2 regions of the Catenovulum sp. SX2 genome follow, and region 1 is predicted to be linked to the other one. Evidence: predicted binding sites of a transcription regulator. Region 1 holds the regulator's gene; the other holds the start of a gene.
The links. Region 1 encodes NrdR, which represses ribonucleotide reductase genes. Its sites were predicted from a motif close to AAACACNANATNTNGTGTTT; they were not measured.
Positions count from the first base shown of each region.

Region 2: a site for NrdR is predicted at 2,639-2,658, ahead of nrdA (class 1a ribonucleoside-diphosphate reductase subunit alpha). Genes of this name have one in related genera too.

Region 1 covers NZ_CP182493.1:564,661-572,158, forward strand. Annotated here, with positions in the region: gene thiL (thiamine-phosphate kinase) at 1-105, opposite strand, end outside; gene nusB (transcription antitermination factor NusB) at 109-528, opposite strand; gene ribH (6,7-dimethyl-8-ribityllumazine synthase) at 539-1,003, opposite strand; gene ribBA (bifunctional 3,4-dihydroxy-2-butanone-4-phosphate synthase/GTP cyclohydrolase II) at 1,090-2,202, opposite strand; gene ACMZOO_RS02500 (riboflavin synthase) at 2,212-2,865, opposite strand; gene ribD (bifunctional diaminohydroxyphosphoribosylaminopyrimidine deaminase/5-amino-6-(5-phosphoribosylamino)uracil reductase RibD) at 2,869-3,993, opposite strand; gene nrdR (transcriptional regulator NrdR) at 4,021-4,482, opposite strand; gene glyA (serine hydroxymethyltransferase) at 4,552-5,808, opposite strand; gene ACMZOO_RS02520 (site-2 protease family protein) at 5,967-7,025, opposite strand; gene ACMZOO_RS02525 (hypothetical protein) at 7,050-7,439, opposite strand.
Region 2 covers NZ_CP182493.1:46,183-53,680, forward strand. Annotated here, with positions in the region: gene nrdB (class Ia ribonucleoside-diphosphate reductase subunit beta) at 1-203, opposite strand, end outside; gene nrdA (class 1a ribonucleoside-diphosphate reductase subunit alpha) at 283-2,562, opposite strand; gene ACMZOO_RS00250 (HAD family hydrolase) at 2,954-3,625, opposite strand; gene ubiG (bifunctional 2-polyprenyl-6-hydroxyphenol methylase/3-demethylubiquinol 3-O-methyltransferase UbiG) at 3,607-4,305, opposite strand; gene gyrA (DNA topoisomerase (ATP-hydrolyzing) subunit A) at 4,490-7,132, shown strand; gene serC (3-phosphoserine/phosphohydroxythreonine transaminase) at 7,154-7,498, shown strand, end outside.

The DNA of each region.
Region 1 (7,498 bases):
AGGATTAGGTTTAATCAAAGCACAGTCGTCTCCTTTATCTAAAACGACTGTGTTTGGCTTATGGCCGAATGCAAAATGCTGAGCGATAAGCTCAAATTCGGCCATCTATTACTTACCGAATGGACGTAATTTTTTAACCGCTTTATCTAACACACCATTGATAAATTTGTGGCTGTCTTCTGCGGCAAAAGTTTTAGCAATTTCAATTGCTTCGTTGATAACCACTTTGTATGGTACATCAACACAGTGCACTAGCTCATATGTTGCTACGCGTAAAATCGCTCGTTCAACCATATCTAAATCATCCAATGGGCGATCTAAATAATCCTGAAAAGCAACATCTAAGTCTTTAGCATTATTTACCGTGCCTGTGACTAAACTACGATAAAAGTTTACATCAAAACTCTTAACATCTACTTCTTCCATTGTAGATTCAATGATATTTACGGCTCTATTGCCTGAAGCCTGCCAAGAGTATACTGACTGTGTAGCAAGCTCACGCGAGCGACGACGATGAGAAGGTTTCAATGCCCTACTCCTATAGCTGAGCTAAAACGTTAACCATTTCTAACGCGCTTAATGCAGCTTCGCCACCTTTGTTACCCATTTTGGTACCAGCACGTTCGATAGTTTGTTCAATAGAATCTGTTGTTAATACACCAAATGCAACTGGTAAGTTGTAGTCTAAAGACACTTGCGCTAAACCTTTGTTACACTCGTTTGCTACGAAATCAAAATGTGGCGTACCACCACGGATAACCGCGCCTAATGCAATAATTGCATCGTAGTTTTTGCTTTCAGCTACTTTCTTCGCAACAAGTGGCAACTCATAAGCACCAGGGCAACGAACGATAGTAATGTCTTCGTCTTTTACTTGACCATGACGCTTTAAAGTGTCGATTGCACCTTCAACTAAACTTTCAACAATAAATGCGTTAAAACGAGATACAACAATCGCAAACTTTTTACCTTGTGCTGGAAATGCACCTTCAATAACTTGCATGTAATTAACCTTATAAACTTATAAATCTATTCGATATCAAATTGGCGTGGATTCTACCAAAAAAATAACCATATGTTGATACTTGATTACTCTTCTACGTATTCAACCACTTCTAATCCAAATCCACCGAGTGAATGATACTTTTTCTGTGAGCTTAACAAGCGCATTTTACCCACTTTAAGGGCAGCTAAAATTTGCGAACCAACACCTACAGTACGAGATGAACCACGCCAATTTGCTGTGCGGCGCGCAGGTTTGCCCGCATCTTCTGCTTCAAATGCTCTAACTTTGGCAATAAGTTCTTCTGGGGTTTCGTTTTTACCGAGTAATACCAAAACACCACCTTCTTTAGAAATACGCTCAAGCGCACAACCTAACTCCCAACCGCGCGATTCTTCACGAACCGATTGCAATAAATCACCAAATACATGAGTAACATGTACACGCACTAACACTGGGGTTTCGTGATCAATATCGGTATTTTTTAACGCAAAATGCACTTGGCCATCAATGGTATCGCGGAAGGTGACTAAATCAAATTCACCATATTTGGTTGGTAATTTACATTCTGCAATTTTTTCAATGGTGGTTTCTGTGTTATTGCGATATTCAATTAAATCAGCAATGGTGCCAATTTTAATATCGTGTTTTTGCGCGAATTTTTCTAATTCAGGACGACGCGCCATAGTGCCGTCTTCATTTAAAATTTCAACAATAACACCCGCAGGTTCTAATCCAGCTAAACGAGCTAAATCACAACCAGCTTCTGTATGGCCAGCACGGTTTAATACACCGCCGTCTTGCGCCATAATCGGGAAAATATGACCAGGCTGAACAATATCGTCAGGGCGTGCATCACGTGCAACAGCCGCACGCACGGTACGAGAGCGATCAGCAGCGGAGATACCGGTTGTTACACCAGTTGCCGCTTCAATTGATAAAGTAAAATTTGTCCCAAACTGCGCTTTGTTTCTGTCCACCATTAATGGCAAATCTAACTGTTCACAACGGTCGCGCGTTAAGGTTAAACAAATTAATCCGCGGCCATGTGTCGCCATAAAATTGATAACTTCAGGGGTACAATGTTCGGCGGCAACAATTAAGTCACCTTCGTTTTCTCTATCTTCGTCATCCATCAAAATAACTATTTTACCTTGACGGATATCTTCAATAATTTCTGCTGCGCTATTTAATTTCATTGATTACCCTTACTTGATCATGCCGCTTTTATGCAACAAGTCTAAAGTTACGCCCGAGGTCGCAGAGCCTTCAGCTCGGCCTTGCATAAGTCTTTCTAAATAACGTGCAATTACGTCAACTTCAAGGTTTACCCCTGAGCCAACTTGCCAGTTACTAATTGCTGTGCGCTCACTGGTATGCGGAATAATGGTTAATCTAAATTGGTTTCCAGATACTTCATTCACAGTTAAGCTGATGCCATCTAAAGTAACCGAGCCTTTTTCCGCTATATAATGCGCTAAGTTTGCTGGTGTTTCTAACCAATAGTCGATTGCATTAGCATTGGCATAAATACTAGTAACATGTGCAACACCATCAACATGACCACTAACAATGTGTCCACCTAAACGTGTATTTGGCGTACATGCTTTTTCTAAATTAACTTGACCACCAATTGGCAATTGGCCAATTTTGGTTCTTTTTATCGTTTCCGCCGACACGTCTGCAAAAAAGCTTTGGCCTTGTAATTTGGTAACGGTTAAACAAACTCCACTTACGGCAATGCTGTCACCGAGCTGAACGTCTGATAAATCTAACTGACTTTCGATGACTATTTCAAAATCACCAGCTTTTTGATTAACCGCTTGAATGTGACCTACGGTTTCAACAATACCTGTAAACATGGGTTATATTGCCTTTAATACTAATTTTAAATCTTGGCCAACGCGAGTTTGGCTTACGTATTGCCATCTTACTGCTTGTTTTAGTTCGGTTAATTCAGGAAGGTTAACCAAACCAAAAGTATTCTCACCCATTAATATGGGGGCTTGGTAAATAATCAACTCATCAACCAAGTTTTCTTTTATCAAAGCACCTGCCAACTTAGCGCCAGCTTCAACCCAAATTTCATTAATTTGTTTGTTTGCAAGTTCAGCCATTACCTCGTGTAAATCAACTTTGGCACTTTGTTGATTGAGCTGAATAGCTTGACAGTTTTCTGGCAACGCTTGTTGGCGCGCTTTGTTTGAGAGCAAATATACCTGAGCATCATTCTCAAACAATTTTAAATCAGGGGTTATCTTTAGCTGGTTATCTATAATACATTTTATCGGCTGCCGAACTGGCTGATGTGCATATTCGAAATTTAAATCAGACTCGCGTACATTCAAACTGGGATTATCCGCTAATACTGTGCCAGAGCCAGATAAAATTGCGCAACTGCGCGCTCTGTATGTTTGCACATCACGTCTCGCGTCAGCACCAGTTATCCACTGACTTTCGCCGGAATCCATAGCTGTGCGGCCATCTAAACTACAGGCCAGTTTTAAACGCACATATGGCATGTTTTCTGTCATGCGTTTAATAAAACCTGGATTTAAATTTTTGCAGTCTTGCTCTAAACAAGGCTCTATTACTTGAATGCCAGCTTCGCGCAGCATTTCAATGCCACGACCACTCACTTGAGGGTTTGGATCTGTCATACCCACCACTACTTTTTTAATGCCAGCTTTTATTAAAGCTTGGGCACACGGTGGTGTACGGCCAAAATGGCTACATGGTTCAAGTGTGACATATGCGGTTGCACCTTGGGCATTATCACCTGCTTGTTTAAGTGCATTTACTTCAGCATGGCCTTCGCCTGCACGAATGTGGTAGCCCTCACCAACAATTTGTTGGTCTTTGACAATCACACAACCTACTCTAGGGTTTGGGCTCGTGGTGTATTGGCCTTTTTCAGCTAGGTGGATGGCTCTGGCCATGTATTCAAAGTCTTGCTTATAAAGCGCCGACATATTAGTTGCAACCTGCATTTTATTTACTTGATCTATTAGCTTAGATTATTTTGCTGATTTATCATCTAACCCGGCGATAGCTTCGCCAAATTCTTTAATATCTTGGAAACTACGGTATACAGAAGCAAAACGCACATAGGCTACTTGGTCTACTTCTTTAAGTTTTTCCATCAAAATGTTGCCAATCATTTTGCTTTCAACTTCACGCTCACCTGTGGCGCGCAAAGCCGATTTTAACTGAGTGATTAGCGTTTCGATATGCTCTGCACTAACCGGGCGTTTTTCCAACGCGCGCATTAAACCTGCACGTAATTTATCTTCATCGAAAGGCTGTCGATTACCGTCGTTTTTAATAATTCGCGGCATTACAAGCTCAGCCGTTTCAAACGTGGTGAATCTTTCTTGGCATTCGAAACATTGGCGACGACGCCTAATTTGGTGACCTTCAGCAACCAAACGGCTATCAATTACTTTAGTGTCTTGTGCTGCACAAAATGGGCAATACATTTTGTTTACCTCAAAATGCAATCAGGCCGCATAAAGCGGCCCGTTGTTCAATCAGAAAGTGTATAACTATTAAGCATATACAGGTAATTTTTGACAAATACCTTTAACTTTCTCTTTAACTGCTTCGATAGCAGATTCGTCGTTGATGTTGTCTAACACATCACAAATCCAGCCAGCTAAATCTTTAGCTTCAGCTTCTTTGAAACCACGACGCGTGATTGAAGGTGTACCTATACGTAAACCAGAAGTTACAAATGGTGAACGTGGATCATTTGGTACAGAGTTTTTGTTTACTGTGATGTTTGCGCGACCTAATGCAGCGTCAGCATCTTTACCAGTAATGTCTTTGTCAATTAAATCAACTAAGAATAAGTGGTTTTCAGTTTTACCAGAAACAACTTTGTAGCCACGTTGGTTTAATACTTCAACCATAGCTTGTGCATTCTTAACAACTTGTTGTTGGTAAGCTTTAAACTCAGGCTGCATTGCTTCTTTGAAAGCAACCGCTTTAGCCGCGATAACGTGACATAAAGGACCACCTTGGCCACCTGGGAATACAGCACTGTTTAGCTTTTTGTATAGGTCTTCATCTTTCTTCGCAGATAAGATTAAACCACCACGAGGACCAGCTAAAGTTTTGTGAGTAGTTGTAGTTACTACGTCAGCGTATTGCATTGGTGAAGGATAAACGCCAGCTGCGATTAAACCTGCAACGTGTGCCATATCAACTAAAAGGTAAGCTCCTACTTTATCCGCAATTTCGCGCAATTTAGCCCAATCAACTACTAATGCGTAAGCTGAGAAACCACCAATAATCATTTTTGGTTTGTGCTCTAATGCTAAAGCTTCAACTTGTGCGTAATCAATTTCACCCGTTTCTGGGTTTAATCCGTATTGGATTGCATTGTAATGTTTACCAGAAAAGTTTACGTGAGCACCATGGGTTAAGTGACCACCGTGCGCTAGGCTCATACCTAAAACTGTATCACCTGGTTGTAATAAAGCTTGGAAAACTGCACCATTTGCTTGTGAACCAGAGTGAGGCTGTACGTTTGCGTAATCAGCACCAAATAACTCTTTTGCACGATCAATTGCTAATTGCTCAACAACATCTACATGCTCACAGCCACCGTAATAACGTTTGCCTGGGTAACCTTCAGCATATTTGTTAGTTAATTGAGAGCCTTGAGCTTCTAAAACGCGTGGGCTTGCATAGTTTTCAGAGGCGATAAGCTCAATGTGTTCTTCTTGACGAACCGTTTCTTCTTGAATGGCTTGCCATAAATCTGGATCAAAATCAGCAATATTCATGTCACGAGTTAACATGGTTTCTCCTGTTAAAAAGCACAGTAAAGTATTAAAGTCGCGTATTGTAGTATGAACTGCGCACAATGCCTACTGTTTGATCTGGCTTTTATTGCAAGCTTAAGGTGAAATTTTCTCAATCAGTTAAATTAAGCTGTCAATTTTAAAGATTATGTAAGCTACTGACTTAATATTTGCAGCGGCAACGTCAATATAACACTGTCGGAATCAGCAAAAGCGAACATAACCGCGATGTGACCTGACAAAACTAATACATACCAAACAGATGAGAAAATTTGTCCATAACGATCAAGCGGGATCAAATGCGACAAATGTCGTTGGTTCCACTGAGTGGCAATTTCAATTGTGCCGATAACTAAAAAGAACAGCAGTAAATACAAACCAAACAAATAAGAAATAAAACCACCTAACACTATACCAGCAGTGCAAACCGACAAACCAACCCAAGAGCGCATTGAGAAGCTAATACTCTTGATAACATGGCCACCATCTAAGGGTAAAATAGGTAATAAATTAAATAGATTTAACAACGAGCCTAATACAGCAGCACCTGCGAATAACTCTTGTTCGGTTACTGCATAAAGGATTAAACACAACACAGACATTATCAGGCCAAAACAAGGCCCCATTATAGAAATAACAACATCTTGCCAACGTGTATTAATTTTGTCGTCGGCAACTGCAAGGCCGCCAACAAAAGGCACTAAATAGATCCCTTTGGTTTTAATCCCAAAATACTGCATGGCTTTAACATGACCATACTCATGAGCGACTAAACAAGCAATCAGCACCAAAGCAAATTCAATGGTAAATAACCATGCATAACCAGCAACGGATGCGCCAGCTAAAACAACTTTAATCAACTTGGCACTTTTAAACAATTTAAAGCCAAGCGCAGCTAAGCCCCAAAAATTTCTGTTAGCTTTGGCTGGTTCAACCTGTAGGGCTTGATGAAAAAACTGCCCTGAATCTAACCTTGTGTCATCTTGCCAAAGCTGGTAATTCACGCCTTTATTGGTTAATTGCATATTTAAACTAAATTGAAAACTCTGCTGCTCAGGGGCAAGTTCGAATCTATGCACAACCTCTGGGCTTTGAAGATTTTTTAAATCAACTTGGCTGACAATATGTTCACCCCAAGACAATTGTTGAATTGCATTGTCATCCATAGACAAAACCAATTGCCGGCCAAATAGCTCAATTGATAAAATTTGCATCAATAATAACTCTTAGACAAACGACTATTTAAACTGAACGTTTTGTTTTAAAAAGTTCACCTTATCCACTGTCATGCCAATACCACCACCGTTAAATACAATGGTAATTTCTAAATTTGGATGTAGCGATTTGATGATGTCACCGCCTTTAACAAATAAGATGTCTGATGCACCCATATTTTTGATATACGACTCATCTTCAGAAATCACCACAGTGAAAGCATTTTCTGTTTGTTGAGATTGATAAACCAAATAATCAAAAGTCGGTTGTTTTTCATCAAATTTTTTATCAATCGCAATATGAAATTTAGTATTTAAAAACTCAGCAATAAAAACATTATCTTCGACTTTGCCCTGCTGGACATCTTTGGTTAATTGCTGAAAAGGCGTTAATTCAACTGATTTTTGATTCATAGTGCTCAACTTTTAATGCAAAAGCCGAGCATGATAAAGTTGCAAACAAATGAACACAA
Region 2 (7,498 bases), 520 kb from region 1:
TCAGAAAGCTTTTGAAAATCTGAACGGTCACGGCTGACATCAACTTCTTCAGGTCGCCAGAAAAAGCTTAACTGCTTTTCAATTAGGCGCTCAAAAATAGGGTGCTTTTGTTTGTCGTAGCGTGCAACATTCACTAAATTACCAAAAAACATTGGCTCATTTAGATAATCTGTATTGTTTTTATTAAATGTTGTGTAACTCATAGGCCGTACAAATTCTCTTTTAAAGACAAAAAAGCCGTGGGCAATACACACGGCCTTTATAATTAACTACAAAATTGTTTTATATTTTACAAGCGCCGCCGGCACAGTCATCATCTTGTGCTTTAGCTTCTTTTTGTGGATCTTCTGCACCATCACGTGTGTTATGGTAGTACAGAGTTTTCACACCTAACTTATACGCATACAACAAGTCTTTTAATAATTGTTGCATTGGTACTTTACCACTTGGGAATTTAGTTGGATCGTAGTTAGTATTCGCAGAGATAGTTTGGTCAATAAACTTCTGCATAATAGCAACTAAGCCTAAGTAACCTTGGTTGTTTGGAATAGACCACAACAACTCATACTGGTTTTTAAGTTTTTCGTATTCAGGTACAACTTGACGCAAAATACCGTCTTTACTTGCTTTTATACTGACAAAACCACGCGGTGGTTCAATACCATTAGTCGCATTGGAAATTTGCGAAGACGTTTCTGAAGGCATTAATGCAGATAAAGTCGAGTTACGTAAACCGTGCTCTTTTATGCTGCTACGTAATGCTTCCCAATCTAAATGTAATGGCTCGTCACAAATGCTATCTACATCTTTTTTGTAAGTGTCGATAGGTAAAATACCTTGCGAGTAAGTCGTCTCATTAAATTTAGGACACGCGCCTTTTTCTTTGGCTAACTCGTTTGAAGCTTTTAACAAGTAGTATTGAATGGCTTCAAAGGTTTTATGCGTTAAGCCGTTGGCACTACCGTCTGAATATTTCACACCGTTTTTAGCTAAGTAGTAGGCGTAGTTGATTACACCAATACCTAATGTTCTGCGGTTAATACTTGAGTTAAATGCAGCTGGTACAGGGTAGTCTTGATAATCTAACAAACAGTCTAATGCACGTACTGCAAGTTCTGCTAAACCATCTAACTCATCTAAGTTTTCAATTGCACCTAAGTTGAATGCCGATAAGGTACAAAGCGCGATTTCTGCTTCTTCATCACTAATATTGTTTAGTGGCTTAGTTGGCAGTGCAATTTCTAAACATAAGTTACTTTGTTTAATTGGCGCAACTTTAGGATCAAACGGGCTATGGGTATTACAGTGGTCAACATTCTGTAAATAGATACGACCTGTGCTTGCACGCTCTTGTGCAAACAAACCAAATAGCTCGGTTGCTTTCAGTGATTTTTTACGAATTGACGGATCGTTTTCGTATTTAATGTATAACTCTTCAAACAAGTTTTGGTCAGCAAAAAATGCGTCATACAAACCAGGCACATCACTTGGGCTAAATAAGGTGATGTTCTCGTTTTTAATTAAACGTTGATACATTAAGCGGTTAAATTGTACGCCATAGTCTAAGTGACGAACACGGTTGTCATCTACACCACGGTTGTTTTTAAGTACAACTAATGATTCAACTTCTAAGTGCCATAAAGGGAAGAATAGGGTTGCTGCACCACCACGCACACCACCTTGTGAACAGCTTTTTACCGCTGTTTGGAAATGTTTGTAGAAAGGAATACAACCAGTATGGAATGCTTCACCACCGCGAATTGGGCTACCTAATGCACGGATGCGACCTGCATTAACACCAATACCAGCACGTTGGCTGACGTATTTTACAATTGCACTAGAAGTTGCATTGATTGAATCTAAGCTATCACCACACTCAATTAATACACAAGAGCTGAATTGGCGAGTCGGTGTACGTACACCCGACATAATGGGTGTAGGTAGAGAAATCTTAAACTGAGAAATTGCATCGTAGAAACGACGCACATAATCCATACGGGTATCTTTTGGATAGTTAGCAAATAAACATGCTGATACCAATACGTACAAATATTGCGGGCTCTCGTAAATATCGCCTGTTACACGGTTTTGAACAAGATATTTACCTTCTAACTGTTTAACCGCTCCATATGAGAAGTTTAAGTCGCGCATGTGCTCAACAAAATCATTCATCTGGTCGAATTCTTCACGAGAATAATCGGCTAACAAATGTTGATCGTATTTTCCTGCTTCACATAACTTAACTACGTGATCATATAAATGTGGTGGTTCAAACTGACCGTAAGCTTTTTTACGCAAATGGAAGATAGATAAGCGCGCTGCTAAATATTGATAATCAGGCGTTTCTTCACTGATCAAGTCAGCTGCTGATTTGATAATTGTTTCGTGAATGTCTTCTGTTTTAATACCGTCGTAGAACTGAATGTGTGATTTCATTTCTACTTGAGATACAGAAACATTGTTCAAACCCTTAGCCGCCCAAGTTACAACTTTATGTAACTTCTCTAGATCTAAAGGTTCTTTATTACCGTCGCGCTTAGTTACGAAGAGCTGGTCAGTCATTTGAGTCGTCAATCCTGATATTATATTTTTTATTTAGCCAATATTTCACAGTGCGACTAGAGCTTGGTTAAAACTCAGCCACAAGATGTGGGGCTAGTTAGCGGAATCAACACAAGATAATGAGGTTTTGCTCTGAAAGCAAGATTTGATTTTAGTTTAAATTTACATTTTTTTTGGCGTATATTTTGCGCGTTAGTAGTTGCTAACTTTTCATTAAAAGTAGACTAGTAGGTCAAGTGTTTTTGAATAAAAAAACCAGCTTTTTAATTGACCAATATCTTGTTTATTTTAGTTTGCGCTGTTTTATTAAGATTTGTTATATGAAAGAGTTTGCATTTAGCGGTTTGTTTACTGCTTATACAAACCGCTTAAATAATATCAACAATGGCGATTATTTAATGATTGAGACAAGTTCTGAAGGCTGTTCAATTATAAAATCAGCTTGCCATTCTTCTACTGGCAATTCGTCTTGAGTATAACCCCAGTTCGCTATAAATGTTTGCATGCATGCGCGGTTACCAGCTTCTATATCACGCAATGCATCACCAACATACCAAGTTTGTTGTGGGTCAATTTGCATGTGTTTACATGCGTGAAATAGCGGCTCTGGATCTGGCTTTCTCACTGTTAACGTATCGCCAGAAACATTAATTTTTGAATGTTTAAACTCTGGATATTTAGTTAATAATACGTCAGTCAAAAAAGCCGGTTTATTGGTCACAACACCCCATAATATGTTTTGTTGATTGAGCATTTCCAATGTCTCTGCCATACCTGCAAAAAAATCTGTATGGGTACTGATATTATTCAGGTAATAATCCAAAAAAATACCGCGTAGTTTTTCAACTTCATAAGACTGCCAGTTTTCACCTAGGCCTAATTTGAGTAATCCCAAGGCACCGTGCGAGGCGACCGGTCTGTATTGCTCATATGACACACTTGGCATATCAAGTGTTGATAACACATAGTTTAGCGTTTCACCTAAATCTTTAGCCGTGTCTAATAATGTGCCATCTAAATCAAATAAAATACCCTGAGGTTTAGTTAAAGTTTTTGCGCGCATAAAATATAGTTCACTGCCAAATCATTATTAATTGAAAATTTTTGGGTAAGCGGATTGAAATGAATACCGTTAGCTTTTTTAACTTTACAGTTATTTTGTTCAATCATACCTATTACTTCTGAAGGCTTTAAAAATTTGTCGTGTTCGTGTGTACCTTTAGGTACAAGGTTGAGCACATATTCAGCCGCAACTATACCCAATAAATAGCTACGTAAGGTACGATTTAATGTTGATACAAATAAGTAGCCACCAGGTTTTAATGTACTTATTGCCGCTTGTAAAATACTTGCCGGATCGGGTACATGTTCGAGCATTTCTAAACTGGTGACAATGTCAAAGGTTTCGAGGTGTTCTGGGGCGAAGTCTTCAATCAATCCTTGATGATAATTTATCGATAAAGCAGATTCTTGTGCATGATGTTTTGCGACTTCAACCGATTGAGGTGCTGGCTCTAGTCCGGTAACTTGGCCACCTCGTTGTGCTAGCGCTTCAGCTAAAATGCCACCGCCGCTGCCAACATCCAATATCTTTTTGCCAAATAAACCGCTGGCACAATCTTCAATGTACTGCACTCGATATGGGTTCATTTTATGCAAAGGTGCAAATTCACCATCAAGATCCCACCATTTATCCGCAATGGCGTTAAATTTCTCTATTTCTGTTGGGTCTATATTGCTCAATTTTGTTGCTCTAGCTGAGGTTTAATATGCCCATTATAAAAATTTACAGGGTGGCGACAAGTTAAAGCGTATTTTTTCAATGGTATGCGCCGTGGTTTGTGGTAGAATTGCCCGCTAAAAAACGGTGACTCAAAAAACCGTATGCGAAAAAAGCAAGTATAACAACTAGGGAAATATCCTATTTATGAACGATTTGGCGAAAGAAATACTTCCAGTCAATATTGAAGATGAGCTAAAAAACTCATACTTAGACTACGCAATGAGTGTAATCGTTGGGCGTGCTTTGCCCGACGTTCGAGATGGATTAAAACCAGTTCACCGTCGCGTATTATTTGCGATGAACGAACTTAAAAACGACTTCAACAAACCGTATAAAAAATCTGCGCGTATTGTTGGTGACGTAATTGGTAAATATCACCCGCATGGTGATAGTGCAGTTTACGACACAATCGTTCGTATGGCTCAGCCATTCTCACTGCGTTATATGTTAGTTGATGGTCAAGGTAACTTTGGTTCGGTAGATGGTGACTCTCCAGCTGCTATGCGTTATACCGAAGTTAGAATGGCTAAAATCGCTCATTCATTACTTGCTGATCTCGAAAAAGAAACAGTTGATTTTGTACCTAACTATGACGGTACAGAACACATCCCAGAAGTTTTACCAACTCGTTTGCCTAACTTATTAGTGAATGGTTCTTCAGGTATAGCTGTTGGTATGGCGACCAATATTCCACCGCACAACTTAAATGAAGTGATAGGTGGCTGTTTAGCCATGATTGAAAACCCAGACATTTCAATTGAAGAATTAATTGAAATTATCCCTGGTCCTGATTTCCCTACAGCAGCAATTATTAGCGGTCGTTCAGGTATTGAACAAGCTTATCGTACCGGTCGCGGTAAAATTTATATTCGTGCACGCGCTGAAATTGAAGTAGCAGATAATGGTCGTGAAACCATTGTTGTTCACGAAATTCCATATCAAGTGAACAAAGCTCGCCTTATTGAAAAAATGGCAGAGCTTGTTAAAGAAAAGCGTATCGATTCAATTTCAGCTTTACGTGATGAATCTGACAAAGACGGTATGCGTATTGTTATTGAAGTTAAACGTGGTGAATCAGGCGAAGTCTTACTTAACCACTTATATTCATTAACCCAAATGCAGGTTGTTTTTGGTATTAACATGGTTGCGCTTGAAAACAACCAGCCAAAAATCTTCAACCTAGTTGATATGCTGAAAGCTTTCCTTAACCACAGAAGGGAAGTTGTTACCCGTCGTACTATCTTCGAATTACGCAAAGCGCGCGAACGTGCCCACGTATTAGAAGGTTTAGCAATTGCACTTGCTAATATCGACCCAATTATCGAATTAATTAAACGTTCACCATCACCAGCTGAAGCGAAGAAAGGTTTAGTAGATACACCTTGGGCGTTAGGTGATGTTGCTGAAATGCTAGAGCGTGCAGGTACACATGCAGCGCGTCCAGAATGGTTAGAAGATCATTATGGTATTCGTGATGGTATGTACCATTTAACTGAGCAACAAGCTCAAGCAATTCTAGACTTACGTTTACATAAATTAACAGGTTTAGAGCACGAAAAAATCTTAGACGAATACAAAGCCTTATTAGATGAAATAGCCGAGTTGTTATATATCTTATCTAGCTCAGTTCGTTTAATGGAAGTGATTCGTGATGAATTATTAGCAGTTAAAGAAGAGTTTGGTGATGAGCGTCGCACAGAAATTACTGCTGCGGCTCACGACATCAATATGGAAGACTTAATTGCAGAAGAAAATGTGGTTGTGACCTTATCGCATGAGGGTTATTGTAAATATCAACCATTAACTGAATACGAAGCACAACGTCGTGGTGGTAAAGGTAAAGCTGCAACTCGCATGAAAGATGAAGATTTCATCGAGAAATTATTGATTGCCAATACGCATGACACCATTTTATGTTTCTCGGATCGTGGTCGTTTATATTGGTTGAAAGTTTATCAGCTACCTTTAGCTACTCGAACAGCGCGTGGTAAACCAATCGTCAACTTATTACCTTTAGAAGAAGGTGAGCGTATCAGTGCTATTTTACCTGTACGTGAATACGAAGAAGACAAATATATCATTATGGCAACTGCCAATGGTACGGTTAAGAAAACAGCGTTAACTGAATATTCGCGCCCACGTGCTAACGGTATTATCGCACTTAACTTAAATGATGGTGACCATGTAATTGGTGTTGATATCACTCATGGTGACAGCGACATTTTATTATTCTCAGACGCAGGTAAAGTTGTACGCTTTAACGAGCAGCAAGTTCGTCCTATGGGTCGTACAGCGACTGGTGTTCGTGGTATTAAGTTAGACGATAGCCAAACAGTTGTTTCAATGATAGTGCCACACAGTGATGGGGCAGTATTAACAGTGACAGAAAATGGTTATGGTAAACGTACCCCATTAGATGAATATCCGGCTAAAAGCCGCGCAACTTTAGGTGTTGTTTCTATTAAAGTTAGCGAACGTAATGGTGCGGTTATTGGTGCTGTTCAAGTTAACGACGGTGACGAAATTATGATGATCACCAATAAAGGTACGCTAGTCCGTACTCGTGTTGGTGAAGTTTCTATTATTGGCCGTAACACTCAAGGTGTTCGCTTAATTAGAACCGCAGAAAGTGAATTAGTAGTTGGTTTACAGCGCATTGATGAAGTTGAAGAAGATGAAACTTTAATTGACGATGCTGAAATTGTTGAAGGTTCTGAAGAAGCTGAAGCACAAGCGCCAGCAGCAACAGATGCAGACAGCGACCAAGATACAGATTCTCAAGAATAGATTGTTAGAGATTTAAGATAAATGACCAAAAAAGTTTTTAACTTTTGTGCAGGCCCGGCTATGTTGCCGCAGCCTGTTATGCAACTTGCACAACAACAACTGGTTAATTGGAACGACATGGGCGTTTCAGTCATGGAAATAAGCCATCGCAGCAAAGATTATATTGCTGTAGCTGAGCAAGCAGAAAAAGATCTGCGTGATTTAATGGGTATTTCTGAAGATTACTCAGTGTTGTTTATGCACGGTGGTGGCCGTGGTCAGTTTGCAGCTGTGCCTATGAACCTTTTAGGTGCGGGTGAAGAAGCTGATTATGTATTAACAGGTTCTTGGTCTAAATCGGCTTTTACTGAAGGCCAAAAATACGGT